2 regions of the Peribacillus sp. AS_2 genome follow, and region 1 is predicted to be linked to the other one. Evidence: riboswitches for the same ligand, from Rfam matches in the RefSeq annotation. Region 1 holds a riboswitch; the other holds the start of a gene.
What was found. Region 1 has a riboswitch for cyclic di-GMP ahead of sinI (DNA-binding anti-repressor SinI). Riboswitches for the same ligand answer to the same signal wherever they lie in the genome.
Positions count from the first base shown of each region.

Region 2: another riboswitch for cyclic di-GMP. It lies ahead of OTG27_RS14965 (anti-repressor SinI family protein); the one in region 1 lies ahead of sinI (DNA-binding anti-repressor SinI).

Region 1 covers NZ_JAPTGA010000001.1:283,034-298,798, reverse strand. Annotated here, with positions in the region: gene OTG27_RS01400 (murein hydrolase activator EnvC family protein) at 1-1,187, opposite strand, end outside; gene ftsX (permease-like cell division protein FtsX) at 1,281-2,174, opposite strand; gene ftsE (cell division ATP-binding protein FtsE) at 2,164-2,850, opposite strand; gene cccB (cytochrome c551) at 3,143-3,487, opposite strand; gene OTG27_RS01380 (YitT family protein) at 3,537-4,400, opposite strand; one part of gene prfB (peptide chain release factor 2) at 4,557-5,591, opposite strand; one part of gene prfB (peptide chain release factor 2) at 5,593-5,655, opposite strand; gene secA (preprotein translocase subunit SecA) at 5,805-8,318, opposite strand; gene OTG27_RS01365 (helix-turn-helix domain-containing protein) at 8,738-9,061, shown strand; gene sinI (DNA-binding anti-repressor SinI) at 9,210-9,350, opposite strand; cyclic di-GMP riboswitch class I at 9,381-9,466, opposite strand; gene hpf (ribosome hibernation-promoting factor, HPF/YfiA family) at 10,096-10,653, opposite strand; gene OTG27_RS01350 (flagellar protein FlgN) at 10,992-11,390, opposite strand; gene flgM (flagellar biosynthesis anti-sigma factor FlgM) at 11,471-11,734, opposite strand; gene OTG27_RS01340 (TIGR03826 family flagellar region protein) at 11,959-12,378, opposite strand; gene OTG27_RS01335 (ComFC family protein) at 12,478-13,170, opposite strand; gene OTG27_RS01330 (ATP-dependent helicase ComFA) at 13,163-14,563, opposite strand; gene OTG27_RS01325 (DegV family protein) at 14,677-15,519, opposite strand; gene OTG27_RS01320 (response regulator) at 15,706-15,765, opposite strand, start outside.
Region 2 covers NZ_JAPTGA010000007.1:225,833-241,597, reverse strand. Annotated here, with positions in the region: gene OTG27_RS15025 (oligosaccharide repeat unit polymerase) at 1-618, shown strand, start outside; gene OTG27_RS15020 (hypothetical protein) at 1,047-1,970, shown strand; gene OTG27_RS15015 (glycoside hydrolase family protein) at 2,142-3,683, opposite strand; gene OTG27_RS15010 (glycosyltransferase family 4 protein) at 3,789-4,835, opposite strand; gene OTG27_RS15005 (glycosyltransferase family 2 protein) at 4,841-5,644, opposite strand; gene OTG27_RS15000 (O-antigen ligase family protein) at 5,622-6,842, opposite strand; gene OTG27_RS14995 (oligosaccharide flippase family protein) at 6,823-8,289, opposite strand; gene OTG27_RS14990 (NAD-dependent epimerase/dehydratase family protein) at 8,307-9,299, opposite strand; gene OTG27_RS14985 (sugar transferase) at 9,322-9,873, opposite strand; gene OTG27_RS14980 (CpsD/CapB family tyrosine-protein kinase) at 9,978-10,598, opposite strand; gene OTG27_RS14975 (YveK family protein) at 10,588-11,331, opposite strand; gene OTG27_RS14970 (acyltransferase family protein) at 11,387-12,562, opposite strand; cyclic di-GMP riboswitch class I at 13,576-13,659, shown strand; gene OTG27_RS14965 (anti-repressor SinI family protein) at 13,678-13,806, shown strand; one part of gene OTG27_RS14960 (IS3 family transposase) at 14,516-14,960, shown strand; one part of gene OTG27_RS14960 (IS3 family transposase) at 14,960-15,765, shown strand, end outside.

The DNA of each region.
Region 1 (15,765 bases):
CTGATCGAGTGGGTAACGAAGACGACGTTACCGTATGTACTTGAGAAGTAAGAACGGCTTACGACCCCGTCGGCTGCCGCTACAACCGGAACCGTTCCGCTAGCAGCTATATCGATGCCGGCATGCTGTTTATTCCAGCGTTCACCCATTGTTGAAGATACATATCCTGCACTAGGTCTAGTGAAAGTACCCGATGATACGGCTGGCGCTTGACTTACATTAGACGAAGCGGGTGAAGATGATGATGAACTGTTGCTTTTTGCACTATATCCTGAAGAAGTGGATTGTTTTTTTGTTTCGGTTGCCTGTGATGCTTGTGATGCTGCTTGTGCAGCCGCTTGTGCAGCTTCTTGCTCTGCACGTTTTTTCGCTTCGGCTGCCGCTTTTTTACGAGCTGCTTCCAATTCGGCAAGACGTTGATGTTCCAAGCTGATGGCTGATTTGATGGCTTTTTCTTGAGCAGCAAGATTCGCTTTTTCTTCCTCTAGACCCATCTTCTCATGTTCATGCTTTTCAGTTTGTTGCTTTAATTTTTTAACCAATGCATCCTTTTCTTGCTTCTGCTGTTTTTGTTGCTTTTGAATTTCCAATAGTTCAGCTTTTGCCACTTCTAAACTGGCAAGCTTCGTTTCAACGGCTTTTTGCTTTTCTTCGAGATCCTTTTTATCCAGCTCATGCTGCTTTAAAATATCGCGGTCGGCTTCAGCGATTGTCGCTACAGCTCCGACACGGTCAACTAAATCCCCAAAACTGGATGATCCGAATAATACTTCAAGGTAGTTCACGTCCCCGCCAGTCTCCTGGAAAGAAAGTGCCCTTTCCTTCAATACTTCATTACGTTTCGCGATCCGCTCTTTTAATACTTTAATCTCTTCTTTCAATGCCTCGATTTCTTTTTTCGTTTGTGTAATTTCAGCATTTTTAGCATCGATTTTTTTTGCGGACTCTGCGATTTTCGCTTCAATGGCAGCTATTTGGTCTTCTGCTGTCATTTGCTTATCCTGCAGGCTATCGATTTTCTTTTCCGTGTCGGAAATATTCGATTCAACACCTGAACGTTTTTCCTGGATGGATTCTTTCTGTTTCTCTAAATCCGATATAGACTCAGCATAAACCGAAGGTGCCGCCAGAATGCTTCCCAACCCGATCATGATGGAGGCATTCATGGCAATGATATTTTTTTTCACGTTTCATTTCCCCTTTCAACCCGTTACATCCTTGCCTTGTAACGTCTCTCTATTTATGTCTGGCTACTTTTGGCTTTCGAGTAAAGATACAATTTAAACTTTCAAGAACTTCCTGACTGACATCAAGCTGCCCCATATTCCGATAACCGCACCAATTACGATGAGGATGGCCGATACTTGATAAATGAACGGATTTGCAGGCAGGAAATCTATGAATTTGAACGTAATCTGCGGTGCTGCATATTTATAAAGATTATAGTAGAGTACTGCAATCAGTCCTATCGGAATGATGGAACCGAGGACTCCCAACCAAAGTCCTTCCAAGAAGAATGGCCAACGGATGAATGTATTCGTCGCTCCTACCAATCTCATGATCTCAATTTCTTTTCTTCTGGCTACAATGGTAATTTTAATCGTATTCGAAATCAGGAACATTGCAGTAAATAGTAAGCCTACAATAAGAACGATCCCTATGTTTCTAGCAATATTAACAAAGCTGAATAGCTTCTCGACGTAGCCTTGTCCATATTTAACACTTTGGATATATTCCATACCTTCGATTTTCTTTGCCACCTTGATGACATCTTGCGGAGATTTCGTTTTGATAACATAAACGTCCCTTAATGGGTTATCCTGTTCAAATGGTTTAAAAGCATCACCATTATCTCCTAAATCATCTATTAAATTAGTAAGCTCTTCATCTTTTGGAGAGAAAATCACTGATTCGATACCGTTTATCTCCGTAATTTGCTTACCGATAGCTTTTATATCGTCATCATTCGCCGCATTATCAATATGTGCACGAACTTCGACATCTTTCTCCACATTTCCCGCGATATGATTTAAATTCATCATGAGCACTAAAAAGACGCCAACCAAAGTTAGAGTGACCGTTACTGCACTGACAGAAGCAAACGTCATCCATCCATTACGGCCAATATTTTTAAAACTTTCACGGAAGTGACGGAGCAATGTTCTAAATTTCATATCCGTAATCACCTCGATGTTCATCGCGAACTATTTTTCCACTTTCAATGGCAATGACACGTCGTTTAATATTGTTGACGATGTCCCTATTATGTGTGGCCATGACCAGTGTAGTTCCGCGTTTATTAATTTCTTCGAATATGTTCATGATTTCCCATGATGTTTCGGGATCAAGGTTACCTGTAGGCTCGTCGGCTATGACTACCTTGGGATCATTGACGATCGAACGGGCTATTGCAACCCTTTGCTGTTCCCCACCAGATAACTCGGAAGGAAGCATTCTCGCTTTATGTTTAATGCCAACCAGATCAAGAACTTCCATGACTCTCTTTTTGATTTCTTCTGGTTCCTTTTCAATAACTTCCATGGCAAAAGCAACATTTTCATATGCAGTGAATGTTTGAAGGAGTTTAAAATCTTGGAATACCATACCGATATTACGGCGGAATAGAGGAACTTTCGAATTGCGGATACTTGGCAGGCTTACACCATTGACCAAAATATTACCGCTTGTAGGCTTTTCTTCCCTATACATCATTTTGATGAAGGTCGATTTTCCGGCACCGCTCGGACCCACTACATAAACGAATTCGCCTGGCTTTATTTTCACATTGATTCCATTTATGGCAATTACGCCATTTGGGTATGTCTTTTTCACATCTATCATTTCTATCATTCTAAAACCACCTAATTTGCTTGGATTATCACTATGTATATACAGCTTTTCGACAATTTTCACTGAAATCTGACAGGAATCTCCCTTACTTGAGCACAGAAACATTATAACATCATATTTTGTCAAATTAAGCATAAAAAATATTACAGTTTCATTTCAGTTAGACATATATCAACATCTATGTAATAATTCCAGGATTTGATTGCTTGATAAGTGGTTGATCGCGAGTTGTTTCGAGGGTTTAATTGAGGCTAAATGAAACGTCCCGCTGAGCAGAACGTTTCATTAATCATTATTTATGTTCAGCAAGCCATTCAGCGACCATGCTCGCTTCCTTGCCCTTGATTATACCTTTTGGCATTCCGCCGCTTTGGCCATTCGCAATGACTTTTTCAATGTCTTCTTTTGATAGCTTGGAACCTACCTTCGTCAAGTTCGGTCCCACGCCGCCTTCAAGATTCACTGCATGGCAGCTTGAACATTTGTTTTCATAAATTTTTGCGGCATCACCGGCACCTGCCGTAGTCGTTTCGTTATTTTCACTTGCAGGCTCTTTATCTGCAGCATCATCGTTCCCACCGCATGCAGCCAAGGCCAAAGAAGTACCCAGAACTAAGGCTAACCACTTCATTTTCATTGAACTTACCCCCTCTGATTTATACCAGCACAAGAACATTATACCAATTTCAATCCAGTTTAAAACCCTCCCCAAGTACCTCCGACGCGTCCATTACAATTACAAACGCTTTAGGGTCAACGAGTTTCACCAATTGTTTCAATTTGGTGAATTCCGACTGGTCTATTACGCACATCAAAATTGGACGAGTATCATCCGTATAGCCGCCATACCCGGATATGCCTGTTACACCCCGGTCCAGCTCATGTAAGATAGCATCCCTTACTTCCATTTCTTTATTCGTGATGATCAGTGACATCTTCGAACGGTTCAATCCAATCTGGACAAGGTCGATCGTCTTGCTTGTCACATATAGTCCAATCAATGCATAAAGGCCTTTTTCAATATCAAAAACGATGGCAGCACTTAAAACGATGATTCCATCAATGACAGCCACACAGGTCCCCAATGACAGATGGGTATATTTATGGAAAATCTGTGCCGCCAAATCGGTCCCCCCAGTGGAACCCTTGCCGCGAAAGACGATTCCCAGCCCAAGCCCGACCATCATCCCCCCGCAAATCGAACCAAGCAATGCATCATTCGTCCATGCCTCCCAATCCTTTGTCAGAAATACCACTAAAGGCAGGAACAAGGTTCCAATCAGGCTTTTGGCTCCGAAATGCCTTCCGAGGATAATAAGCCCCGCAATGAACAAAGGGATATTAAAACCCCAAAGAACATAAGCCGGCTCCCAACCGAGAGTTGACCTGAGAATCGTGCTAATCCCGCTGACCCCTCCGGATGCGACCTGGTTAGGCAGTAAAAACACATTAAAACCAATGGCAATTATGGACGAACCTACAATCACCAATCCATACTCCGTTAACTTTTGAATGAAAGGATGCCTCTGCTCCCTGTATCTTCTCTTCATTTTGCATAAGTCTCCTCGAACCATCATTATTATCTAGTATTGGCCGAACGAGGTAGAGCATCCCTTTTCAATCCTGTAAATGTCAGCCAGAAGATTCATTAAAAAGGGAAATCATAAAAAAAGCCGGACCGGGGAAACCGGTCCGACTGGCTGATCTTATAATTTTGAACGCAAGTACGCATCAATGAACATATCGATATCCCCATCCATGACAGCTCCCAAGTTTCCGGTCTCCGCACTAGTACGGTGATCTTTAACCATGGAATACGGATGGAAAACATAAGAACGAATTTGGCTTCCCCAGCCAATTTCCTTTTGCTCTCCGCGGATTTCATCCAATTCCGCTTGTTGCTGTTCAATTTCACGTTGATACAATTTGGCTTTCAGCATATTCATGGCCTGGGCCTTGTTTTTGATTTGAGATCTCTCGTTTTGGCACGTTACCACGGTGTTCGTAGGTAAATGGGTGATCCGGACCGCCGAGTCCGTTGTATTGATATGCTGACCACCTGCACCACTTGCCCGGTACGTATCGATTTTCAAATCTTCCGTGCGTACTTCTATATTGATCGTCTCATCGAATTCCGGCATGACTTCACATGAAACGAATGAAGTGTGGCGTCGTCCTGAGGAATCGAAAGGAGAAATACGGACAAGACGGTGTACCCCTTTTTCCGCTTTCAAATACCCATAGGCGTTATGGCCTTTGAAAATTAAAGTGACACTCTTGATCCCAGCTTCATCACCTGGAAGGTAATCAAGGGTTTCCACTTTAAAGCCTCTTTTTTCACCCCATCTTGTATACATGCGCAACAGCATGGAACCCCAATCCTGAGACTCCGTACCGCCTGCACCAGGATGCAGTTCAAGAATGGCATTTTTCGAGTCATATTCTTCACTTAATAAAAGTTGAAGTTCAAAGTCATTCATCTTTTGTGCAAGAACCGTGATTTCTTCTTCCAGCTCAGCTAAAAGTTCTTGATCATTCTCCTCTTTCACTAATTCATATGTCAAATCCAGATTTTCATATGATTCATTCAGGTCGGACAATTGATTGACTTGTTCTTTCAAAGCATTCGTTTCATTGATGACAGTTTGTGCTTTTTGCTGATCATTCCAAAAATCGGGATGTGTCATCTCATTTTCTAGCTGTGCGATTCGTGCCTCTTTTTCATCTAAGTCAAAGAGACCCCCTAAAGTCCGTTAATCGCTGCGCTGTCCGTTCAAGTTCATTTCTTATTTCTGCTAATTCCATTTCTCTTCACCTCATTAAGTATGTTAAAAAAAATCCCTGAAGAGGGATTCCCTTCATTACAATAAACCTCTTCATTATATGCAAACTAAACATGAAAAGAGGCGGCTAGCCTTGGACTTAACCGTCTCATCTTCATTATACACCTAACTTTAGCCTAAATTGCCATGGCAATTCTTATATTTTTTACCGCTGCCGCATGGGCATAACGCGTTTCTTCCAACTTCTTCCTTTTTACGGGCAGGGGCTTTTTTCACTTTTCCCCCGTCTTCTTCCTTCGGATTGACCGCTTGTCCTTTTATGACTTCCTTACGTTCCAAATTGTTGCGGATTTCAGCCTTCATGATGTATTTCGCGACTTCATCTTCCATTGAAGCAATCATCGCTTCAAACATCGCAAAACCTTCGGATTGATATTCACGAAGCGGATCGATTTGGCCATAAGCACGAAGGTGGATCCCTTGGCGCAGCTGCTCCATTGCATCAATATGGTCCATCCACTTACTATCGACTGCACGAAGAACGATTACTTTTTCGAATTCACGCATTTGTTCTTCAGATAGCTCTTCTTCTTTTTGGTCATAGCCTTCTTTCACTTTTGCTAAAATGAACTCAACCAATTCCGATTCGTTTTTCCCTTCCAAATCAGCCACAGTGATTAAACCTTCATTGAATAGGTTACCATTCAGGTAGTCGACAAGGCCTTGTAAATTCCAGCCTTCCTCATCGCCCATTGGAGCAAACGCGACAACATTTCGCTGGATGGATGCCGTGATCATCGTTTCGACGATTTCACGTAAGTTTTCACTTTCCATGACATCGAAACGCTGTTTATAGATAATTTCCCGTTGTTGACGGAGAACATCATCATACTGCAGTAATTGCTTACGTGAATCGAAGTTATTGCCTTCGACCCGTTTCTGTGCGGATTCAACGGCCCTTGTCACCATTTTACTTTGAATTGGCTGGGAATCATCCATACCTAGGCGTGCCATCATGTTTTTCATGTTATCCGAACCGAAGCGGCGCATCAATTCATCTTCCATTGATAAATAGAATTGAGTGACCCCTGGATCACCCTGACGGCCGGACCGGCCACGCAGCTGGTTATCTATACGCCTGCTTTCATGACGTTCCGTGCCGATGACGGCAAGGCCCCCAAGCTCCTTGACACCTTCACCAAGCTTGATATCCGTACCGCGACCTGCCATGTTAGTAGCGATCGTAACTGAGCCTTGATTACCCGCATTCGCAATGATTTCCGCTTCACGCTCATGGTTTTTTGCATTCAAAACATCGTGAGGGATGCCTTTTTTGGATAAATAGGCAGATATGACCTCAGATGTTTCGATGGCAACCGTACCGACAAGCACAGGCTGACCCTTTGTATAACGTTCGGCGATGTCTTCCACAACAGCCTTGAATTTCCCATCAGTTGTCGCATATATAAGATCTGCCCTGTCATCCCTGATGATATTCCTATTTGTCGGGATCGCAATGACATTCATATTATAAATATTGCGGAATTCCTCTTCTTCCGTTTTGGCTGTACCGGTCATACCTGAAAGTTTTTCATACATCCTGAAATAGTTCTGGAATGTAATCGTCGCAAGAGTCATGCTTTCATTTTGAATTTCAAGTCCTTCTTTCGCTTCGATCGCCTGGTGGAGACCTTCACTGTAACGGCGGCCTTTCATCAAACGGCCGGTGAATTGGTCAACGATGACTATCTCGCCTTCCTGGACGACATAATCCACATCCAAATGCATGGAAACATGAGCCTTTAACGCCTGATTGATATGATGATTCAAAGTAACGTGACTAATATCGAATAAATTATCGATATTAAACGCTTTTTCAGCTCGATTCATCCCATCTTCCGTCAGCTGAACACCTTTTGTCTTTTCATCATATGTGTAGTCCGTATCTTTCTTTAAGGTTCTTACAAACGCATTGGCCTGGATATAAAGCTGAGCCGATTTCTGTGCCGAACCTGAAATGATCAATGGCGTTCTCGCCTCATCAATCAAAATCGAATCGACCTCATCGATGACAGCGAAGTGCAGGGGACGCTGTACCATTTGTTCTTTATATAACACCATATTGTCACGAAGATAATCAAAACCTAACTCATTATTCGTACTGTACGTAATATCAGCATTATACGCTGCCTGCTTTTCTTCTTTAGAATGACTGTTCAAATTCAACCCGACGGTCAAACCGAGGAAATCATACAATACACCCATTTCGGTGGCATCACGGTGTGCCAAGTATTCATTGACGGTAACGACATGTACACCTTTACCGGTAAGCGCGTTTAAATAAACCGGCATCGTGGATGTTAAAGTTTTACCTTCCCCTGTTTTCATCTCGGAGATATTTCCATCATGAAGGGATGCCCCACCCATGATTTGAACACGGTAAGGATATAAGCCCAGAGCACGCTTTGCCCCTTCACGCGCAACCGCAAAAGCCTCGACAAGCAAATCATCAACGGTTTCCCCATTTTGATAACGCTCTTTAAACTCTTCCGTTTTGGCACGCAACTGTTCATCCGATAACGCAGCAGTTTCATCAGCCAGCGCTTCGACCTGATCGGCGATTTTTTCTAAACGTTTGATTTCTCGCTTATTCGGATCAAAAACTTTATTTAATATATTAAGCATTCAATAACGCTCCTCTATTATGGTAATGATCGTTCAATGATAAAATTCATATAAGTAAGAAGAAACACACCTTCTATTATTACTAATGCACGCTTAATTTTACCACTTCTATCATAGAGGTACAACTTCATGTCACTTCGCTGGTATAGACCTGAATGCAATTCTTGCGAAAAACAATGGATAAATGAGGAGGAAAACTGTTAAAATAGGAGGAAGTATAAAAAATATGTTGCAAACTCCCCATTATTCCATATGCAAATGTGAATTATCCATAACCTTCCATCACTAGATGCTGTGTCCTCTCTAGAGATAGCATGTCAAGGTAATCCAACCTTACAGGCGTCATGTTTTGAATGATAAGGTGGGCTGCCGAAACTTTTTAGCGGAAGATAAATAGAACATGTTTCGAGGTGGTATTGATGATTGGTGAACGTGTAAAAAAACTGCGAGAAGAAAAGAAAATGTCGATGACTGAACTTGCCGATAAAGCAGGTGTTGCAAAGTCTTATTTAAGTTCGCTCGAGCGGAACTTACAAACGAATCCTTCTATTCAATTTCTTGAAAAAATCTCCTCCGTACTTAACATCCCAGTTGATGCCCTGCTTTACGATGCTCCAAATAAGGAAACCTTGGACAATGAGTGGATGAAAATCGTTGAGGAAGCCATGAATTCGGGTGTCTCAAAACAACAATTCAGGGAATTCATCGAGTTTAATAAGTGGAGAAAAGATAAAGAAGAGTAGAGTGGTAGTGCACTAGTTTACTTACATAATCCTGATGAATACAGTTTGAATAAGCTAGACACACAAGAATCCCAAGGAAGAATAAACCCTATAAACAGCTATGAATCGAACCACTGTTTATAGGGATGTTCTCGAATTTGTTCGGAACCTATTTTCCATCGTTCTCCTCAAAAATTGCCTCAGGGCTTTCCCGTTTTAAAAAAGCAATGATTTCCTCTTTTTTGAAACCCAAGCTTCTTGCTTCAGAAATCAATTTCACCCATTCTTGATCCATTTCCACATTAGCCACCTCTTCTACCTCCTAAAATACTCTTGTATTTCAGGCAGACCAGCCATCATAGTCAAAAGGACCTTAGACCTGTGCCTTTGCGCCCTCATTTTTCAAGGAGTTTGCCTTTGTCGTGGTATTTATTACCAAATACATTACCTATAATCATATTATAACGGATACACACTCCATATATTGCTATTTTATGTCGGTAATCCACATAAATGCAAAAACTTTCATCCGACAAAATATTACAATATTAAGAAAATTTGAAGTTCAGGTGATTTTTCATAGACTAATTCAATTTCGTTTTCTCTTCTTAAAAATTCTTTGGGATGTATTGATTCTCTCGATTATAAGTGCCTCGTGGGCTTTTTGCGAAGTTAAATCCTCATCTCAGGTCGGGCAAAGCCACTTTCCATATTCCGCACTGCTAAAAGAAGCTCTATGGCATGTATGGCAATTCTTTCGATACAAATAATCCAACCCCCTCTGCACCTTGATCAAATTGTTTTCTACAAATAACTTATTGTTCTTTTTAAAGAACTGACAATTCGAGTAAGTGCAAAAGATAGAGGTATTTTAATAGATGAAATTGACTATTTATCTTAATGAAGAACATTTTTTTGTTCTTTTAAGTGAACTTTTTGTTTTTTAGAGAACAAAAAGAAGCAATCATTTTTACGTTCTAACGGATTCTATCAACATGTAAAAAAGCACAACCCAGAGGCTGGGCTGTGCTGTGCTTTTGATCTTAGAATAATAATTAACTAGGTTCAATCAATCCATACCGTCCATCTTTTCGGCGGTACACTACGTTTGTTGTATTAGTATCCGCATTCGTGTAAACGAAGAAACTGTGACCAAGCATATTCATTTGTAAAATCGCTTCTTCACTGTCCATTGGCTTTAAATCAAAGCGTTTATTGCGGACCACTTCAATATCATTATCGTCTTCGAATTCATCCACCACTTCGTCAGCTTCCGTATTGAAGGCGAATGCATCGGGTGTAGTCGATAGATTGTTTCGGAACTTGCGATTGACCTTCGTTTTATGTTTACGAATTTGGCGTTCAAGCTTATCATTGATCAAGTCAATGGCAGCATACATATCCGCATTTTCCTCTTCAGCGCGAAGAACCAAATTCTGCATGGGAATCGTCACTTCGACCTTAGATGTATTATTGTTCACTTTTAAATTGACTAACACATTTGCATCTGGTGTATTGTTAAAATATCGTTCTAACTTGCCAATTTTCTTTTCGACGTATTCTCGAATTGCTGGAGTTACCTCAATGTTTTCACCGCGTACGTTGTAATTCATAAAGTGAGTCCTCCTTAAATTAAGACTATACAGTTAGATTCTACAATACCCCTCCGGTTCCTTTTAGAAACACATCATGAAATATGTCGAAATAATGAAACAATTGTCGGAAGGTTTGGAAAGGGTTGATGTCTGCCCTAGCTTCATTATATCAAATGCTATGCTAGAAAGAAAAAATTAAGCCTATTTTATTTACAGAAAATTTAAAAATATTTAACGTCGAAACCATTTGGACTCCAAAAGGGAAGGAAATCAATTTCTTTTATCATAGAACACGCCATCCACTGATAGACTTTCATACGGATTTGTGTATTTATTGGAGGACTTTTTCTTCTTATTCATTTCCTGGATATCCAGATGAATTGAAGAGACTGATAGATCAGTTGCTGATTTAAACCGTTCCGCTCCTTCAGCTTTGCCACTTCATCGATCAATGCCGCTTTTAGCATTTTAAGGACTTCCGTTTCTTCTGGTCCTGTCAGTTCCGTCACGGTATGGATGGAGGCAGGCTGTCCCGCCGTTCCATTGGCTGCAAGAAATTCCTCGACTGCCCTTTCTCTTTCCTTATCCGTCTGGCTGATCGCTTTAATATGCTTTTGTTCCGAAATCAGCAGGGCAGTAATCGCCTCGGTATCATTCGCTTTCAAAATGGCCGTTTTTCTTATCGCCAATTGATTCAAGCTTTTATGAAGCTTGATCAATTTTTCAAGCGATCCGATGATGTTCCGTGCAGTCATTTCGCTGCCTCCTCCGCTCATAAATGAAGGACGGAAACTAGCTCCGTCCACTTCATTCAAGCTTCTTTTTCATGAAAAATTCATTTTCGGTAAAAATCGATGAGACCCTTAGCCGTGGCTTGTGCATTCAATTTATAATTTCCTTTTTCAATCTGGATTTTCAGTTCATCCACTTTTGCTTGTCTTGCAGCAATCATCTTCGATTCTTGCTGCATTTCTTTTGCCGCTGAAGAAATTTCAACTTTATCCGAGGATTTGACCTTGGATTCCTTGATATTCCCCGTTTTATTGGCTTGAAGATTATAAGGGTTAACACCTGTCATACCGACGTTATTGATTTTCATATTCCAGATCCTCTCCTTCGGTCGATTTTATAAATCCCATTATGTTTCGATTCCTTAACACATGAAAATGGCTCTGGACTGTGTTATTCTCCCTATCTTTTTTATCGACAAGGAACCGATTTCTTTAATTGTTTGCTGTAATCTTTCCTTCACAACCCATTGTCGAATATTGTTCTCAATATCGAATATTCTAACAAAAACGGCATTATGTTTCCATGAATGAATTACCCTTTTTGCTCATCCTTCATATAGTACGTATTTTTTTTATCATTTCCTTGAATTTCAGTCAGGCGCTTTTCTTCATATTCAAATGCCTGCAAATCCGTAACGAGCGAATTGGTGCATTTGCCGCATAACCTTCCGCTCTTGATGTTGGCGCCGCACTTTTCACAAGGAATTCCGAGATTGGGAAACTGTGAAATTCTCAGCTTTCCGGTTCTCACAAATTTAATAATTAACCTTTCTTCAACGCCGGTTTCCATAACCGCCTGCATCATGGACGCCGTACTATTTGTTTTCTTGCGAATATATGCATACACTTTATCATATTGGGCTTCTTCTTCTTTATAACAGGCATCGCACACATCACGGAATTTCGTCATAACGAATAACGAATTACAGTTTGGACAGTTGAATACATCCATCGAGGCCCCTCCTTCACCATCACGGCGATTATTCTTCAGTACTGTATATATCGAATAATCCCGGCGATACTTTAGGAAGTTTTATTAAAATAAGCTTTTTCACCTAGCCAGTGTGATCGATGATACTTCTTTGGCCCCAGCCGTTATCAATGCCTTTGCTGCATGCCTGAGAGTTGTGCCAGTTGTGTAAATGTCATCGATGATCAAAATGGATTTATGCTCCAGCATATCAGATTGCATGACCTGAAAAACCTGCGGTAATGACATTCTCTCTTTACGAGATTTTTTTGATTGTTTTTCGGTATGGATTCTTGTCAAGGTCTCAACCGTATGAAGTCCAACTAGATCTGCCAAAGCCTTTCCTTGGTTGAACCCCCGCTCCTTAAGCCGTTCATCGCTAAGCGGGATGGCGGTTACCAGGTCAAACTCCACCTCCTTTAACCTTTCTTTCAAAAAAGGGACGAAAATCTCAGCCAACGCATAATCACCCCGGTACTTATATTTAGCAATCAGATCTTTTAAGTATTCATTATAATGAAATAGCGCTATGTTCTTAGACAAATAGCCTCCCCATTCCCTATTCCTTTCCCATCTTGAACAATCGGGACAGAGGTCACCGGTCATATTGTCCCCTCCCAGCTCCCTTGAGCACATTGTACATGTATCTCCGGTTATCCTATTAAGTTTCACCTCACATCCTTCACAGATTGCCCTTGCCTCGGCCTGCTTAAGCAGGCTCACCCATGTCAAAGCTTGCTGCATTCCTTCATCACAAACTAGACATCTATTCATCCAGCAGCCCCCTTTTCATGGCATTTTTATTCATCATCTGTATATGGCGGACCGCCTCGGCCATCGCTTCACTTTTACCGTAATGAAAAAAGGTGACCGTCCCGGAAGGATTCGCAAAGCTTCTCCCTACCCTGCCGGCAATCTGAACGAGAGCACTTTCAGAAAACACTTCATGTTCAGCACCGATCACGGCTACTTCCAACCGCTCGATTGTCACGCCCCGTTCCAGGATGGTCGTGGTCAGTAGTCCCGGAACGAGTCCATTCCTTAAGGCCATTACTTTTTCCTTTCGATCAGGGTGCCGGGAGTGGACAATCGATAATTCAGGGGACAGCCTTTGAAACAGCGGAAGAACTTGCTCCATCACTCTGATGCTTGGAAAAAACAATAGGAAGGGGATATTCTGGTTAAGGCGCTCACTTACCCATGCGTTGATTTTCGATGGAATCTTTTGTTGAAGGAATAGTTTTTGCCAATTGCCGCTCCACTTCATTTCAGGAACGGGGATTGGCTGGCGATGATAACGGGCCGGGATTATGAAGGCTTTCAATTTGCCGCTTCGGTATAGCCGCCGCATGCTCTTCGAAGGTGTGGCGGTCAAGTAGATGGTTGCCGCGGATACCTTTTTCGACTTATTAACCGCATAATGCAGCGAATCATCCATTGAGTAGGGAAACGCATCGACTTCATCAACGATGATGACATCGAAAGCTTCAATAAAACGGAAAAGCTGATGGGTCGTGGAAACGGTCAGTGGCGAAAAACCATGTCGATTTTCACTGCCGGCATGGAGGGTAGTGACTTCAATGGCAGGAAAAGCTTTTTTTAACCTTGGGGAGAGTTCGAGAACGACATCGGTACGCGGTGTTGCCAAACAAATCCGTTTCCCGGCAAGCAAGGCTGCCTCAATCGCTGGAAATAACACCTCCGTCTTCCCTGCCCCGCATACAGCCCATACTAGGAATTCATCTTTTCCGTTTACGGCTTCAACGACACAGTCGGATGCATTCTGTTGACCTGCCGATAAAGTGCCCATCCACCTCATCACATTGTCAGGAATCGTATATTGAATGCCGGGACCAGTCCACCTATAAAGCTTTGCACATTCACTGACCCGTCCCATCATGATGCATGAGCGGCAGTAAGTGCAATCTTGATTGCAAATCTTGCAAGGGAAAGTATAAAACAAGGTTTGATCTTTGTTACCGCAGCGTACACAGTGATAACAGCCGTTCCCGGATTGCACGCCGCAAGTTTCCGAGACATACCCATTCTTGAGGTGCTCTGTGAGGATTTCTTGGGAGAAGGGGATTTCGAAGGCCAAAAGATGTTTTCCGGTGAGATGGTTCTGAAGTTCAGGGGAATAAGGCGGGGAAATGCTCGTTTTTATCAAACTGCAACCTCCATTTCTTGATAAATTACACTCCCCCTTATCATTCGCTTTTAACTCCCGGATTCCTTTTTGTTCATAAAAAAACGCCTTTCACTTAGTAAAGGCGTCAAAGCTTAAATTTTATACCAGCCCATCCCCATCGAGCCTTCGCCCAGATGCGTTCCGATTACTGGGCCGAAGTAGCTGATGTCGAATTCGACATTCGGGAACCGTGCTTCAAGTTCCGCTTTCCAGTCTTTGGCTTCATTTTCCCGTTTTGCATGAATGATGACGGCCTTATATTTCTCGCCGCTCGCCGCCTCTTCTCCAAGTAAATCGGCAATCCGTTTCATCGCTTTTTTCCTTGTACGGATTTTTTCGAATGGGACGATGACTTTATCAACAAAATGGAGCACCGGCTTCACTTGAAGCAGACTGCCGATCAAAGCTTGGGCACTGCTTAAGCGGCCCCCGCGCTGGAGATGGGATAGGTCATCTGCCATGAAGTATGCCTTGACCGATGGTTTCATTTCTTCAAGCCTGGCCATGATTTCTTCTGCACCTTTGCCATCAAGTGCCATCTTTGCCGCCTCGATCACGTAAAACCCCTGTACCATGCAGCTGATTTCCGAATCAAACGCATGAACCCTGATTCCCTCGACCATTTCACCTGCAGATGCCGCTCCTTGATACGTGCCGCTGATGCCGCTCGATAAATGAATGGAAATAACATCATCATATTCTTTTTGCAGTTCCTCGAACTTCTCGACAAACTTCCCGATTGGAGGCTGTGAAGTGGTCGGCAATTTCTCCTGCCTCTTTACTTCCACATAAAACTCATCCGCAGTAATATCAATTTCCTCCCGGTAAGCTTCATTGGAAAAAATGACATTAAGCGGCATCATATGTATATGTAAACGATCACGCATTTCCTTTGGTATATATGCAGTGCTATCTGTTACGACTGCGGTTTTCATATCAGTACCATCCTTATAAAAATTTACTTCGTACCATATTCAACATTCTATCTGAAAATGCCTTTATTTGCATTAAATAGCTTTTTAAATTACCAAAAATTTGAATATGATCACATCCAACAAAAAAATCCAGCCCTTCAGCACGCATTGCGGAATCTGAAGGGCCGGACTTATCGAACGCTTTGATTACTTCACTTCTACCCAGCCGTTTTTAATAGCTAGGACAACCGCTTGTGTACGGTCATT
Region 2 (15,765 bases), on a different contig from region 1:
TTGATTTATATTATTGTAATTCCTATTCTTCGTGCACCAGATGGTATTGAAGTTTATACAAATAATCCTGAAAAACTTTTAACTGAGATTACGGAAGATGTAGGTACTGTCACACGACAATTTAGCTATATAGATCATTATTTGTTTATAATGGATTATTTTACAATTGATAAATTGTGGCTAGGAAGTAGTTTTGTAGATTTATTTTACGCTCCTTTGCCGAGTTCTCTATATCCTGAAAAACCTCCGGTTGATGATGGAGTTTATGTAAGAACACTAGCAGAGGGGTGGCAAGTATCTCCATCCACACCATATGTAAATATGTACCCATCTTCATGGCCGCCAGAAACTTTTGGTGCAATGTATATGAATTTTTGGATGCCTGGTGTATTTTTTGGAATGTATCTCTTAGGGGTCATATATCAAGCAGCATATGTGTATATGATTAAGTCTGATTATAGCTTGCATTCCATGTTAATTTACGGAAAAATTCTATTGAATTTTCAAATTAGTAATTTGAGAATTGTTCAAACCCTAACAGATATACTAGTAATAACTATCTTTTTAGGAATCTTCTTTCTGGGATTCAAAAGGAAAAAGAAATATAAATTGGTCTAGTGAAACTATTTTTTTAACTCAATTAGGAACAAGCTGAGCGGTAACTAAAACTAAGAAATCCACAAAATCTAAGCCACCCTTGGGGTGGCCTCATTTATTTAAAAGAGGTATTAGCCAAGAAATAATGATGATAATTAATGGTGGAGATTAGATCATATTTCAACGGGAAACTTTCTAGTTATGGTATACAGCCATCGGTTTATACAGTTGCTTCTTTTTCATGTGAGTGAAATAGAAATGAATCATTATTTTCAGAATTATATCCAAAAGGTTGGACAAACAGCTAAAGTGAGAGTGTGATGGGTAGGATAAAGAATTTCGGAATGACTCTTCTATATAAGTAGTCATGGAATACATTGATAATACTTTTAGTAATAGAAATCAAGTATTAACTAATAGAAAAAAATAAAGAAATAAGGATGAATTTCATGAAAAAAATAATTGGTCTATCTATCTGTTTTTTGCTTATTGTTTTCTTCATTTTTCAGCAGAAACAATCTATATCGAATCACAAAGAAAAAATATACGTTGAAGATTTTAAAGGGGCCAATGATTCTGCAAAAATTCAGGCTGCCATTGATCATGCAAAGGCCAATAAGTTAAAGACGGTTATGCTGGATGATAGGGAGTATTCGATTTCATCACCAATCAAAGTTAGGAAAGGTGTTAAGCTGCTTTTCGGGTACGGAACGAAGTTTGTTGTTGAGGGGAACTTTAGGGTGCTTGAGCTTGAGCAGAATGCTTCCATCGAAGGTGCTTATGTAGTGATTAATGATGCTGAATTTGATTCAGAGGTCATATACTTGGATGGTAAGTATAAATATTATAATACCTGGAACAAAACGCATGTGAAGGATGTAAATATCATTAATTGGTCTGAGAGTAATCAGGGTACAGCGATATCTTTATATGCTGGCGGTAAGGAACATGAGATTTCTTTCGTGAACTTTGAAAATGTCAATGTTGCAGGAATGGAGACTGGAGTAAAGTTAATAGCTGAAGAACCGTCTTCTGGTAAGGCCTGGATCAATGCTAATCGTTTTTTGAATCTTTCCTTAGAAGATTGTGTGAATATGATTTACATAGATAGTAACTCTACCGTACCGAATGAGGTTAGTGGTAATCAATTTACTAACTTACAGATACAGCCTTCAGGGAAAACAAAGAGCATTTTGAAGGTAAATGGGCAATACAATAAGTTTGAGGGCATGGTTTGGGATCTGGACAAAATCACACTTCAAAACGATATTGTTGAACTTACGGAAAATAGCATGGGCACTATCATTGATATCCCATCCTTGAATATGAGCCGAATCACTGACAGAGGCCAAGCCAATATCTTGAATCAATAATAAAATTGAAAAGGGTGATTAGCAGCTAATGGATAGGCACACACCCTGTAATGTAATTGGAGATAACATTAATAACCATTAATCAACTGGTACTATTGTTCTTTATCACTGGGGAATAATCCTTTCCTCATTGGATAAAGAGTATATATGCCAGTTTTTTATATTTAGTAGTCATAGATTTGTAGTGATAATTTGACCTTGATCATTAATAGTCACTTTCCACTTAGTTCCGTTTGGTGAAGCCATTTTCACAGCTTTCCCTTTTTGAAGTTCTAAATCTCCATATAATGTTCCGCCTGTAGTCGGCAGCCAAGCTGCACCTTGCTGTAACGATGATCTTGCGAAGATCCGATTGATCCGGAATCGTTTGTGCTCTTGTGTATAGCCGCTTAACGTCAGTCTAATCTTATACAGTGTTTCTGCTCTTGCTTCTGAGATTACCGTGTTACCGGCATTAAACGGGAGATTTTTTGCAACTGTCCAAGGTCCGTTTAAGCTTTGTTGATATTCAATTAATACTCGGCTGGGACTTTCATTCCATCCAAAATAAATACCAAAGCAATTTAGCATTTTAATAGGCTGTTTAGTAAAATCCAATTCAATCACTACCGGTTGGGAACTAGGGACATCGAGGTAATTTACACTTTGCTCATCGAGTAAATTGAAGCAATTATTGATATTTCCTCCATAAGGAGCCTTTCCAGAAAGCTGACGTACAGCGTAGCGGACGTTTGCATTTACTAGGATATCGTCTTGATTTCCGACCAGATGCGCTTTGCCTAAGGCTAGAGGTGGATATACTTGGAGCGATTCTTCATGAGGAGATGTGCATCGATTGTATTGGCCACGGTCTAGAATTGATGTAGCTACTTGGTTCGAAAAGAGGTAGTTGTGATGAGATGTAGAAGAGAATTCGATGACCAGAGGAGGAGCATCCATACGATAGGTATCCCATATAACTCCTTCAAAAATATTATAGGCACCCGAACAACGGATGACTTTCTTTGTTTGGCTCCGGCATTGAACTTGGATTCCGGTAAACATATTTCCGGAAATTTCGTAAGGTAGATCACTGTTTCCTACAATCTCGATACCGTACTGGCAGCCATCTATAAAAATGGACTCGAAGGAGTTGGCATTAATCCAGCATGGGGTATCTATATTTGATAGTTTTTCAGTTTTTAAATAGAGAGCTGTATGGAAGTTTGTGATTTGGAGGGAGCTTGCCTTAAAGAAACTGATGAAATCCCATGCTTTGTTACAGTATAGATGGATGGCTATACCTTGATATGTTGTAGTACGGTTAATAATATTGATATTGGATATAGCTGAATGATTATGGATTTCTATTTGCTGCGCCCCGGAAAGGAAAATGACGGATGAATTGAAGCTGGTATCGACTACTTCAATCGTCCCGCCGGAGAGGGAAGCATCCTTTTGCAGTTCAAAAACCTGGAAATTACCTTTAATTATTAACGTTATCGTCGGATCAATTTCTAGATGGACATTTTGCTTAATGATAATGGGGGAGGAGAGGGTATATTGTTTCTTCCCTGTTATGACAACTTTAGAGTAGTTATTATCTACACAATAATCAATCGCTGCTTGAATGGCTGGTGAATTATCAGCTAGATTGGGATCGGCTCCAAAACAATCTATATTAGCGACATTCCTGTTCTGGCAATCCTCAGGGAGGTTGAGTGGGTCTGCCATATATAACACTCCTTTTATGGTGATGTTATATAGCATATGCTTGTCCAAAAAGTATGTATAGGTATAAAAAACAAAAAACAAACGAGGTCATCATTTGTTTTTTGTTCATTGATAGGTTTTGAGTGTAGAATGAATCATATTCGAGAGGGAGAAGGATTCTTCTACTTTTTGTCTTGCTTTAATTCCCAAGCGTTGTCTTAAATCTACACTATCTTGAAGCGTTTTAATTTGTTTGGCAAATTCCTGTTCTGAATGGTGTGAAATGAGAATCCCGGTTTCATGGTCCACAACGGCTTCTTTAATGCCGCCTACATCCACAGACATAATTGGCGTACCTGCTGCCATGGCTTCCAGGACGACCATTGGAAAAACTTCTCTAAGTGATGTTAAAAGTAGTACGTCCATATTGCATATAAATTCATACGGATTGGATGCATTACCTAAGAGCATCACTTTATGGCGTAACTTTAAGTCTTTAATCATCTTTTCTACAAATGCCCGCTCCGGTCCATCTCCAGCAATATAAAACATAACGTTAGGTACGTCCTTTAACTCATTAACGATTTTCAAGAAAAGTTCATGATTTTTCTCTTTTGATAAGCGGGCTAAGATTCCCACATTGAAGGTTTCTTTAGGCTCTAATTGTTTAAAAGAAAAGGTCTCCACATCTACGCCATTGTAAATCGTCCGAATAAGCTCATTCCTAACACCAAGCTGAAGTAAGTTATCCCGTTCAAAATTACTAATTGCGATAATTTCTTCCACATGCTGATTCAGCACTCTTTTAAATAGAAAGGGCATCTTTTTTTCTAGGATGGTTACATTATGCTTGGTATACACGAGCTTGATATTTCTTCTTGTCAGTTTCTTGATGGCGATCGAGTATAGCAGCATTCGTAAACTATTGGCATGAATGACATCGATGTGTTTTAAGCTGACTTCTTTAATCAGTATTTTAAGGTTGGCAAGGTGATTCTTTAAGCTTAAAGGAATGAATTGTTGTTTGTTATGAATTTGCTTGTACAATTCCCCCGTCGCAGCAGCAGAGTAAAACGTCATGTTTTCATCCTGGAGATGGTTTTCCAATTTGCAAAAATACATCTCAGCTCCGCCAATTATGAGTTTATCTGTAAGTAGCAGGACATTGTTCATATACCTTATTTCCCTCCATTTAGTAAAGAGGCAGCCTGTGAACCTCTGTTTTTGTTGTATGCGTTATAGGCGTACTTGCTAAAATAGAAGTTAGCTTTTACGAAATTTAATTTTTCCTGGCTTCGTAACAGCTTCCAATATCGGTAAGCAGCCTTAAATTTATTTCTTGAAGTAGAGTTACTTACAATCCGATATTTGGATAACACTTTTGGTAAGCCATGTGCTTTATATCCTTGTCGTAACAGTAACAGCCATAATGCAGTATCCTCAGGCTGAATATCGGGCATTTCGATATGCTTGAATTGCAGCCTATCCAGCATCACGGTTAAACAGCCAATTGTTGTATTTCCAATTAGATGCTTATAATCCACTTCTTTAGGTGCCTTTACTTCAACATCAAGAGACTCACCTTCTTCATCTATTAAAGAATAAGAGGTGAAAGAGAAAGCTAGATTTCCCTGTTGCATAAATGCGACTTGTTCTTCCAATTTAGTTGGGAGCCATAAATCATCACTATCAAGAAACGCGATATATTTTCCGTTGGCTTCTTTAATGGCTATATTTCTTGCGCGGGCAGCTCCGACATTCTTGGATAAGGGAATAAGTCTGATCCGTGAATCTTTCTCAGCATAGGATTTAATGATAGAAACAGAATCATCCTTTGATTGATCATCTACAATGATCATCTCCCAGTTAAAATAGGTTTGATCCTGGACAGTTTTTATCGTTTCAGGGATAAAAGACGAGCAGTTATACGAGGGAGTTATCACGGAAACTAAAGGTCTATCATCCTTTTTGCTGTAGGTCATTACATTCCACCTCTTTTTTCTCATATACCGAAATATATTTTAAAGTTAGTGCTAAAAAGGAAAAAAATGCTTCATTAATCATGAGTGAAAGGGACATCATCTGTATTAAGAAAGCAAAAAGAGTTAGCACAATGAACGGTTTTTCTTTATGTAATTTAGTCTTGAATAAAGTGATGATAAGCATTAATAAAAAGGAAAGGTAAAAAAGAAAACCAATGATTCCAGACTCTACTAAAACCTCTAAATACGTATTGTGAACATATAGCTTTTCATTATGCTCAAAAGCGTAATAATCGGAAAAATTAAAAGCGCCAATGCCAAAAAGGGGATTTGACATAAAGTAGTTGATCGCCTGCCCCCATAATTCAAACCTGCCGCTGCCCCCGTCAGTTGAAAAGTCAGAAATGCGGCTCGTGACGATTTCATTGAGATCTATATTGATAAGAGATCCAGCAACATATATCACCCCTAAAAATAATAAGGAAACAGCTAACATTTTGATTTTTTTTGAGAAATTAGCTAACAGCATGTACAAAACGACCACCAGTACAAGCGCTAAAATACCGCCTCTAGAAAAAGTCAGAAGGGAAGTAATCATACATAGGAGGAATCCGATTGAATGCTTGAATCCCTTTAAATTGGTTAAATAATAGGAAAAAAAGATTGTGTTAAAAAAAATGAAGATGTTGGGGTCATCCAGCAAACCGATTAATCTTGGATAATCCCGGTCCAATAATAATCCATATGATGTAATCTCAACACCCGTTGGAAATCTTCCTGTCACCTTTATGCCGATGAAGTATAATAATAGGCTAATGACGTTAAAGATGATTCCGACATTTGCAATCGATTTCTCAATTGCACTTAACGAAGTTAGCTCCAATACATATCTCATGATGAAATAACAGCCGAGTACGAGTATCACTCCTAGAATGACCCGAATGCTCGATTCAGGATACTGAGAAAAAGCGCCGCTCAGACAATAGGTGAAATAAAATAAAAGCAAAAGGATCTCATAATGATAAAGGGTACGGAAATAGAATTCCCGAAAATGAAAGCAAAAGAAAATGGCTAGAAAAATCATGTAAATTTTTAATGAAAAACCGATGGAGATATTATATTTACTGAGCGTAATAAAAAATAACAAGAGAAAGACTGACCATATAGAGGTGTTTTTATTAATTAGCAATCTTTCCATTCTCTTTTTGTCTCCCATCTTGTAAATGTTCGGTAGCAGGTTTCTTTTTAATAAAGCCAACGATTAATTGCTTGATGCTCTTATCGAGCAGCAAAATTAGAGCAGTGACGAAAATGATGGTAGAAATCATGGCTATAAAAGGATACTCGGATAATAAGTTGAGCATCAGGATGAAACTGATGCAAAAGAAGGTACCATACGGCAGGATGACCTTGAAAAGTACCGCTCTTTTTTCTGGATTGGCAGCGACATAGCCAATGAATGAGACGATTTCCATGGTAAGGACGGCAAAAGCTGAGCCTGCCACTGCATAGTTAACGCTCATGTAATAGAAGGAAACCAAACCAATGGTGATGGTTATAAACTGGACAATTGTACGCCGGTTCTGTAATCCCCTTGTTGTGAGACCGTCAGCAATGGCAATGTTAAATCCTTGCAGAACGATTATAAAAGCCAATATTTTTAAAGGCTGAACCGCAGATCCCCACTCGGGTCCAAATAAAATGGTAACGAGATAAGTGGCCAAGTAGAATAAGGTTATAGTCATGCACATGCCGATATAGGACATGATTTTCATTTGCAGGATATTCAATCTTGTGTGTTCTGCAAGCTCCCCTTGGTTGTATCGCTTAAATAAAAGCGGAAAAAAGGCTCCTGCAATGACTCCTGGTATTTGGTATAAAGCAGAAGGAATCCGATAGGCTACTGCAAAGAGGCCGACAAGCGCTAAAGGCAGTGTTTTTTCCAGCACCAATGGGCCCAATTGTGGGGTTAGCATAATAAATAACCCACTGATTAAAAACGGACTGAGATTCGTTAATAATTGTTTTTCAAAAGGAGACTTCCATTTTATTTCCGCTTTTTTCAGCAGTAAATAAAAGCTGTAAAATCCACCGGCTAAATAAGAGAATCCATATAAAAAGGCTGCCAGATGAACATCCACTTTCAAGCCCATACTCACCGTGGTTGAAAGTATCAACGCAAAAGAAGAGACGATCTTTATCGACGCGATGAATTGCATCCTTTCAGTTAATTGAAAATAGGTTATTCCAATACTTTGCATCGCCAGGCCAATGACCATCGGGATCATTAAGCTATAGATCATATAAAGAATTTGTTGTTCTTGATAAAGAATGTGAATGCCGCCAAAAAAAACAAAAAAGGTCAAAAGGGAGCAAACTATCCGAATCTTAATATAGGAAGAAAATGTTCTTTCTAAGTTTTCCTTTTTTGATCCTTCCCTTAAAAAAGTATTACTTGTCCCGAGGTCCGTGAAAAAATTCATGACCATGGCAAGAGCCAATGCCACACTGAAAATCCCGTAGTTCTTTGAGTTAAAATAATTTGCTAATAGAATGAGCGTGGCCGCATTAAGAACATTGGATAGAATGGTACTGTAAAATAAATGGACAATATTTTTTAAAATAGAATTTTTCTTTGTACTCACTTTATTCGCTCCCGATTTTATGACGATAAAGTCGTTGACTTGAGTAGAGGTGCAGGTGAATGAATTGTCTTGCTGGTTAAAGAAGGCTGATTTTGGTTTAAATAATATTCATATGTGCTCGTAAGACCCTGTTCAAGTGAATGTGCGGGGTGCCAAGCCAATTTTTGAAGTGTCGTTTTATTACAGAGTATGCTTTCTTTGATATCCCCATTTTTCGCTGGCTGATAAATAGGAGATAAATCATTACTGCCAAAGGATTGAATAGTCGAGAATAATTGATTGATGCTTGTACTGGTGGTTGATGAGACATTGAAGGTGCCGCTTTCTTCATATTCCAACGCTTTCAGATTGGCATCGGCTACATCCTTTACATAGATGAAATCCCTTGTTTGAGTACCGTCTCCATAAATGACGGGCCGCTCATTTTTTATGACAAGATTAGTGAAAATCGATATAACACCGCCTTCGCCGCTAGCTGTCTGTCTTGGCCCATATACATTGCTGTATCGAAGATTCACATAATTTAAATCGTATAATTCTTTAGCAAGCTTTAGATAATCCTCTGCCGTTTTTTTTGATGCACCATAGGGTGATAATGGAGAGGTAAGATGTGATAATGTGATTGGCATGACATCAGCATCTCCATATACAGCTGCTGATGAGGCGAACACGATCTTTTTAACGGCATACTTGTGAGAAAGCTTAGCGATGTTTATCGTTCCCATGATATTGATTCGTGCATCATTCGTAATATCCGAAATGGATTGTTGTACACTTACTTGTGCAGCTTGATGAATGACATAGTCAGGCCTAAATGACTCCATCGCTTTTTCAAGCAGGACCTCATCCTCTACATTTCCAAAGAATGGAGTGACTTTGGCTTGGACATTTCCGATAGATCCGGTGGAGAGGTTATCATATATAGCCACTTCATAATTATTACGGATTAATGTATCAACAATATGAGAACCTATAAATCCAAAGCCCCCAGTTACTAGTACTTTTTTCATTTTTCACTACCCCTTTTTTAGATTATCTAGCTCCATTACCAGTAAAGACTATGGTCAATGTTCGGAACAAAATCTTGATTTCCATAGCAAATGAGCGGTGTTGAATATAATATAGGTCATAATGCAGCTTTTCTTTTGGTGATAAATCATAACCCCCATTTACTTGTGCCCATCCAGTAATTCCAGGTTTTACATATAAACGGTTTTTAAAGCCAGGCAAAAACTTTTCAAATTCTTTATAGAAATATTCCCTTTCAGGTCTTGGCCCGATGAGCGACATATCTCCTTTTAAAACATTAATAAGCTGAGGGATTTCATCAATCCGTGTTTTTCGTATAAAGGCTCCTATTCTAGTCACCCTGGAATCATTTGCACTTGCCCACTTAGGCCCATTTTTTTCGGCATCGATGCCCATGGAACGCAGTTTAATCATATTGAAAGGCTTCCCATCCAGACCTAGTCTTTGCTGATAAAAAAAAGGGGAGCCAGTTGAATCAATAGGGATAAGAATGCAGAATAAAAGTAAAATAGGTGCTGTAAGTATTAGCATAAAAAATGAGATGATTAAATCCATAGTGCGCTTTATATTAAAATTAGATGATGTCGATAGTGGTTTTGTAAGGATTTCTTCCTGCCTATCGACTCTGACTTTCGAATCCACTGGTTATCCTCCCTGAATTAAGAAATGATCATTGATCCTGAAATTTCAAGATTTGCCCGTTCAAATTGCATTTTCACACCGGCAATTTTCTCTAACTTATCTCTGCCTTCTTGTATAGCTAATATTATGCCATCACAATATTTAGCAATGATATTTGCATCAGGTTTATTTAAACTGTCTGATGTATGGAATAAAATGATGTCAAAATCCTTCTTCCACTCTTCAATCAGAGTCGGAAGGGTCTCTAATGTTAATAATGTTGCTGGTTCATAAATGGCTTCGCTTGTAGGGATACAGAATAGATGCCCCTTAATATGTATAGCATGTTCGTTAATGGGCTTCTCATTTAAAAGCAGGTTAGTCAAACCGAATGAATTATCGATATTAAACACTTGATGCAGCGAAGGTTGGCGCAGATTAGCATCCACTACAAGGACTCGTTTACGCTGCTCAGAAAAGGCAAGTGCTAAGTACGCTGATGCATTTACAATATTCTGTGATTGTGAAAGAGATGTAATCATTAATATTGAATCGTCTTTATTAAGGTTAGACTCGATATTGTTACATATCGAATAAAATTGCTCTTTATTGATTTCATTTAGGTAAAAGGATTGTTTCCTTGTGAATTTAATACTCACTATATTCACCCCGTTTTGTGGAAGGTAAGGTTTTATATGTTGTTTTACGTTTTCTGTTTATTCTTTTGGTATTCAAATTCAGCCTCCCTAATAATGGAATTCCAAGAAGTTCAAGCTCCCTATCGGAGTAGGTTGAATCATCAAAATGCTCTCTAAAAAGTGCTAAGCCTATTCCAGCAAAAAAGCCTAATACGATTGAAATGGCTATGATGAATTTCGGCTTTGGGAAAAGCAGTTCTGCTTGCCCCATTTCATTATCATTGAGAATGCTAATCTGTTTAACGTTTGTAATGTCTTTAAAATTAGAAATCGAATGTCTCGCGACAGTTTGGGCGATGTCCTTAGCGGATTCAGGATTTGAATCCTTGACGGTAATCGTGATGATTTGGGAATTATCTCGATTAGTAATGGAAACTTGCTTAAGTAAGTCATAGCTAGAAGTCTTAAGATTCAACTCCTCTTTAACTCCTAACATGATCTGAGGACTTTTAATGATGTCCATATACGATAGGGCAAGCTGTCTGTTCTCTTGCACTTTGTTTATGGAAGCATCTTTTTGATCCATGCTTAAAGATCCTGCCAGAACTTGAGTGGAATACTGATAGGCTGGCTTCATAAGGTACATGGACGAAAAAATAATGAAACCAGTAATACAAAGGGTAGATAGAATAATGATAAGTATTCGCTTTTTTAAGATTCGTATAAAATCTTTAATTTTTACTTTTTCATTCATCGATTTCACCACTTTTTTAGAGATAGTAAGAATTCGTTAACAACTTGCAAAGAATTTATCCTATTTTGCGTTTTAATGCTAAGTGATCTTTGGATATTCCTTTTTCTTGTTTGTTTCTTGTGAAATACGTTCCGAGCCTCATGCATGGTTTTTCCACGAGTAAATAGGAAGCTGTAGACAGTAAAAAAGAAAAGAAAAAGGAAAAGATCAATATTAAACCGGTAGGCAGCTTGTTATAGAAAAGGTACATCAATGAGAATAAGGATATAAGATGGTACAAATACAAGCTATATGAAATTTTCCCAAGAAGAGTTAGCATTCTAGACCTCAAAATCTTTGAAACTTTCTGGGATGACACGCTCATGAAAATAAAAATGCAAACACCGCACGAGACTACATAATCCCTGAAAATATAATTGTTTAAAAAATCCACTTCACCAATGATGCCTTCGTACATAAAACAGATAATTGCACCCAGCAACAATGCGATTTTTACAGGTTTTTTCATTTTCAAGGTGTAGGAAAAAAGCCCATGTCGATATTTCGCTATTATTGCTCCCATTAAAAAAAGAGTACAGTAGTGGAAACTTAGAAGAATGCTGGTTATATCGCCACCAGAACCAAACAAAAACAAAAAAATAGTCGACGAAAAAATTAAAACAAAAAGCCATAATAAAGAGTCTTTAAGCTTTTTTCGTATAAATAAAAAAATCAGTAAAGGAAATATAATTGAAATTCTCATTTCGTGTACAAGAGACCATATAACATTGTTATAGGCGTCTGTATTGTACTGCCCTATAAACAAAAGATGTTCTATTAATAAGGAAGGAGTATCTGGGCCTGTCCAAGTTTTATTAAACCAGTCTGTGATAAAGGGCAAATCAATTTGGCTTAAAAGCATTTTAGCCAATATAGCCATGCTTATTGCTACTAAATATGGTAAATAAATTCGAAACACTCGTTTTATTAAGTATGTAGAATAGTGGAATTTAGCACTATTAACTGATAAATACAAAACAAAACCACTCAATACAAAGAATAGAATGACAGACTCATTTCCACTGCTGAAAAAAAGGCGTAAAGGAGTTTCCTTGAATAAATAAATTATGTAGGAGCTGTTTGAACCATACTGATAATTAGCATATGAAGGGTATACCATCAAATAATGCCCAATTAACACTATGAGAGCAGCTAAACCCCTTAATGAGTCGAATTCCTCATATCTAGTCATATCCTCCTCCATAGGAACCGTTTTTTTTATAATATAGCACTTGTTCTTAATAAAGTATAGTTAGTTCTTTAAAACAGACAAGAAAAGACAGAAAAATACAATATTAACCATCATATCCTAATTTTTAGGCTCAATTATGAAATGTTTAATGGGCGAATAAAAACTTTTGTCAATTAATAAAAAGGAGCATAGTTGAAAGTCGGAACACAAATGCCTTAATAATTTCAAGAATTTGGCCAATGGATAAATCCTGTTCCCACTACCATAAATTTAATGTAAGATATGGAAGTTTGGGGATTAGTTAGCAAGTTGTGGATTAGACATACAGGTGATGTTTATTATTCCTGTAAGAGGGAAATAAACTACTAAATATGCAAATAGAATAAACTAAGAAACCAATTGACATAATAATGTAAAGATGGTAGTTTCAATTTAACTATTCGTTATAAAGAACATTTTGTTTGTTATGTTAAATTATAACCTGTTAATTCTATCAAAGAATATAAAATAAAATAACAAAAAATGTAAAATAATAGATGTTACTATTTAATATATACCTGTCACTTTTAAAAGAAAAAGCTCAATTAATAATTTATAGAAGAAAGGATGATCTTTAATGCCTTTATACCAAATGAGAGAAATATGGACACCTTTAAAATTAGTTGGAGTTAAGTTTTTTAAAACAGAAGAAGGAAGTATTTTTATGAAAGTTTTTAATAAACGTCGAAGAAAGTTAACGTAATGCTTTGTTTTAATATTAATCCCTATTCAGCTTGTTGTGATTGATAAAAATTCCTAGATATATATAGTTATGATTTTAAGAATATTGTAGAATGATGGCGGAAATTAACGAAAAGTATTTTAATTAATGGACAGGATTTTAAGTATAATTAACATGAATATAGTATTTAATACTTAGTGAAAAAATTCATGGGCTATTACGATTTCTTAAAAAGAAAGAATGAAAAGATTAACTCCATGAACCAAAATAGGAAGATCATAATGTGAAATATACTTGAGAAAGGCAAACCTATTGAAAAGTAGGGACGCAAAATTACAGGTCTAAGGCTACATGCTAAGACGGCTGTGTTACCACAAGCTGGGTGGGGTTTATCATGGAAGCTAACAATGAACGGGAAGAATGGGTTTATTTAATGTTAGAGGCTAAAAATGTAGGATTATCTATTGAAGATGTGCGGGAGTTCATCAAGGAAAATGAACTGGAAAAAACAAATCAGGGATAAAAATTATGTTAAGGAAGGCTGTTATACAGTCTTCTTTTTTTATTTTCATTAACGTAAAAGGTATCCAGAATAAAGAACATGGCGATAATAATAAAAAAATGCAACCTTATTGAGGGGGATTTTTATTATGGATGTACCTATTGCCTTTTTGAAGGGATTAATGTGGGGAACTGTATTTAGTGTACCGTTATGGTTGGCATTTTGCGGTTGGATAAAAATAATCATGAATTTTATAAAGTAAGTGCTTAATAAATTTAAATATTAAAATGATACCTAGGCAGGATTTGAAATGATTATCATAGAATTTTTTAATGTACATAATGCGTTAGACGTAACCTTTTACAGATTCAAGAAATATAGCCTATAAAAAATAGTTAATAATACCTAAAAGTATTTGGTTATGTGCCGATACTATACTATAGGGATCAAGCAAAGGGACTTCGCAAGTGGCGATGTCTGATAGCTGCCATCAAAGTAAAAGGAGACTATTTGATGACAAAAAACAAATTCATTACGTTCGAGGAAGTTTATGAAAAGAAACAGAGAAGTAAGAAAATTTTTATTGGCACTTATTTTACAATTATTTTAGTTTTGATATCATTAATGACTTATTTAATGGGACAAGCATAATTTGTGTTATCGAAGGGGCTGAGGAATGAACTGCACCCCAATTGTTAGACAACATCTAACAATTGGAGGTGCAGTTTTTTTGACTAAATATTCGATAGACGAAAAATCAAATGCAGTTTTAGAGTACTTAGAAGGGAAAAAATCCTATAAATCCATTGCTCAAGAAAGAAATGTAGGTTTATCCCCTCTGAAAAGATGGGTCGCTCGCTATCTAAAACATGGGATGGAAGGACTTGTTTCATCCTATACAAATTACACTCTGCCCTTTAAACTAGAGGTACTTAAATATATGAACGAATATGGGGCATCGATCAACGAGACCGCTGTACACTATAACCTTCCTTCCGATTCTACACTTTTGAATTGGGCAAATCAGTTTAAGGAAGGAGGTATAGACGCCCTTAAACCAAAGAAAAAGGGGCGTCTATCCATGAAAAAAGAAACTAAGAAAAAATCGCCAGCTAATGGCTCTCAAGAAGCACTTCTTGCCGAATTAGAATACTTACGTGCAGAGAATGCCTATCTAAAAAAGTTGAATGCCTTAGTTCAAGAAAAGGAAGCCTTACAAAGAAAGAAAAAGCGAAAGTAGTCCATGAACTAAGGAAACAATTTGATTTAAATCTGCTTCTATCCATTTCTAAAATGGCACGGAGTACGTACTATTATTGGGTAAACGCCTTCGGGCGTGAGGATAAATACACAGAAATTAAATCCCTTATCAAAGAGATTTTCCATACGCATAAAGGGCGTTATGGGTATCGGCGTATCACCCTAGAATTACGTAACCGAGGTGCTCGCATCAATCATAAAACAGTTCTCCGATTGATGAATGAACTAGGATTGAAGTCATTGGTTCGCATGAAGAAATACCGTTCGTACAAAGGGAACATCGGCAAGATTGCGCCCAACATTCTAGCACGTGATTTCAAGGCGGCAAAGTCCAATGAAAAATGGGTAACAGACGTCACGGAATTCCAACTAGCTGGGGAGAAACTATACTTATCAGCCATTCTTGACCTGTTTAATGGTGAAATCATCGCCTATAATATCGAATCTCGGCCTGTTTATCCGCTCGTTTCCAAAATGCTGGATAATGCCTTTGATCGCTTGGAATCGAAAGATTCACCCATTCTCCATTCAGATCAGGGCTGGCATTATCAGATGAAACAATACTCGCATGACTTGAAAAAACATAACATTACACAAAGCATGTCCCGCAAAGGAAATTGTCTCGATAATGCGGTCATTGAAAACTTCTTTGGCTTATTAAAATCCGAATTACTCTATCTTCAAGAATTTGAAAGCATGGAGCATTTCAAACAAGAACTA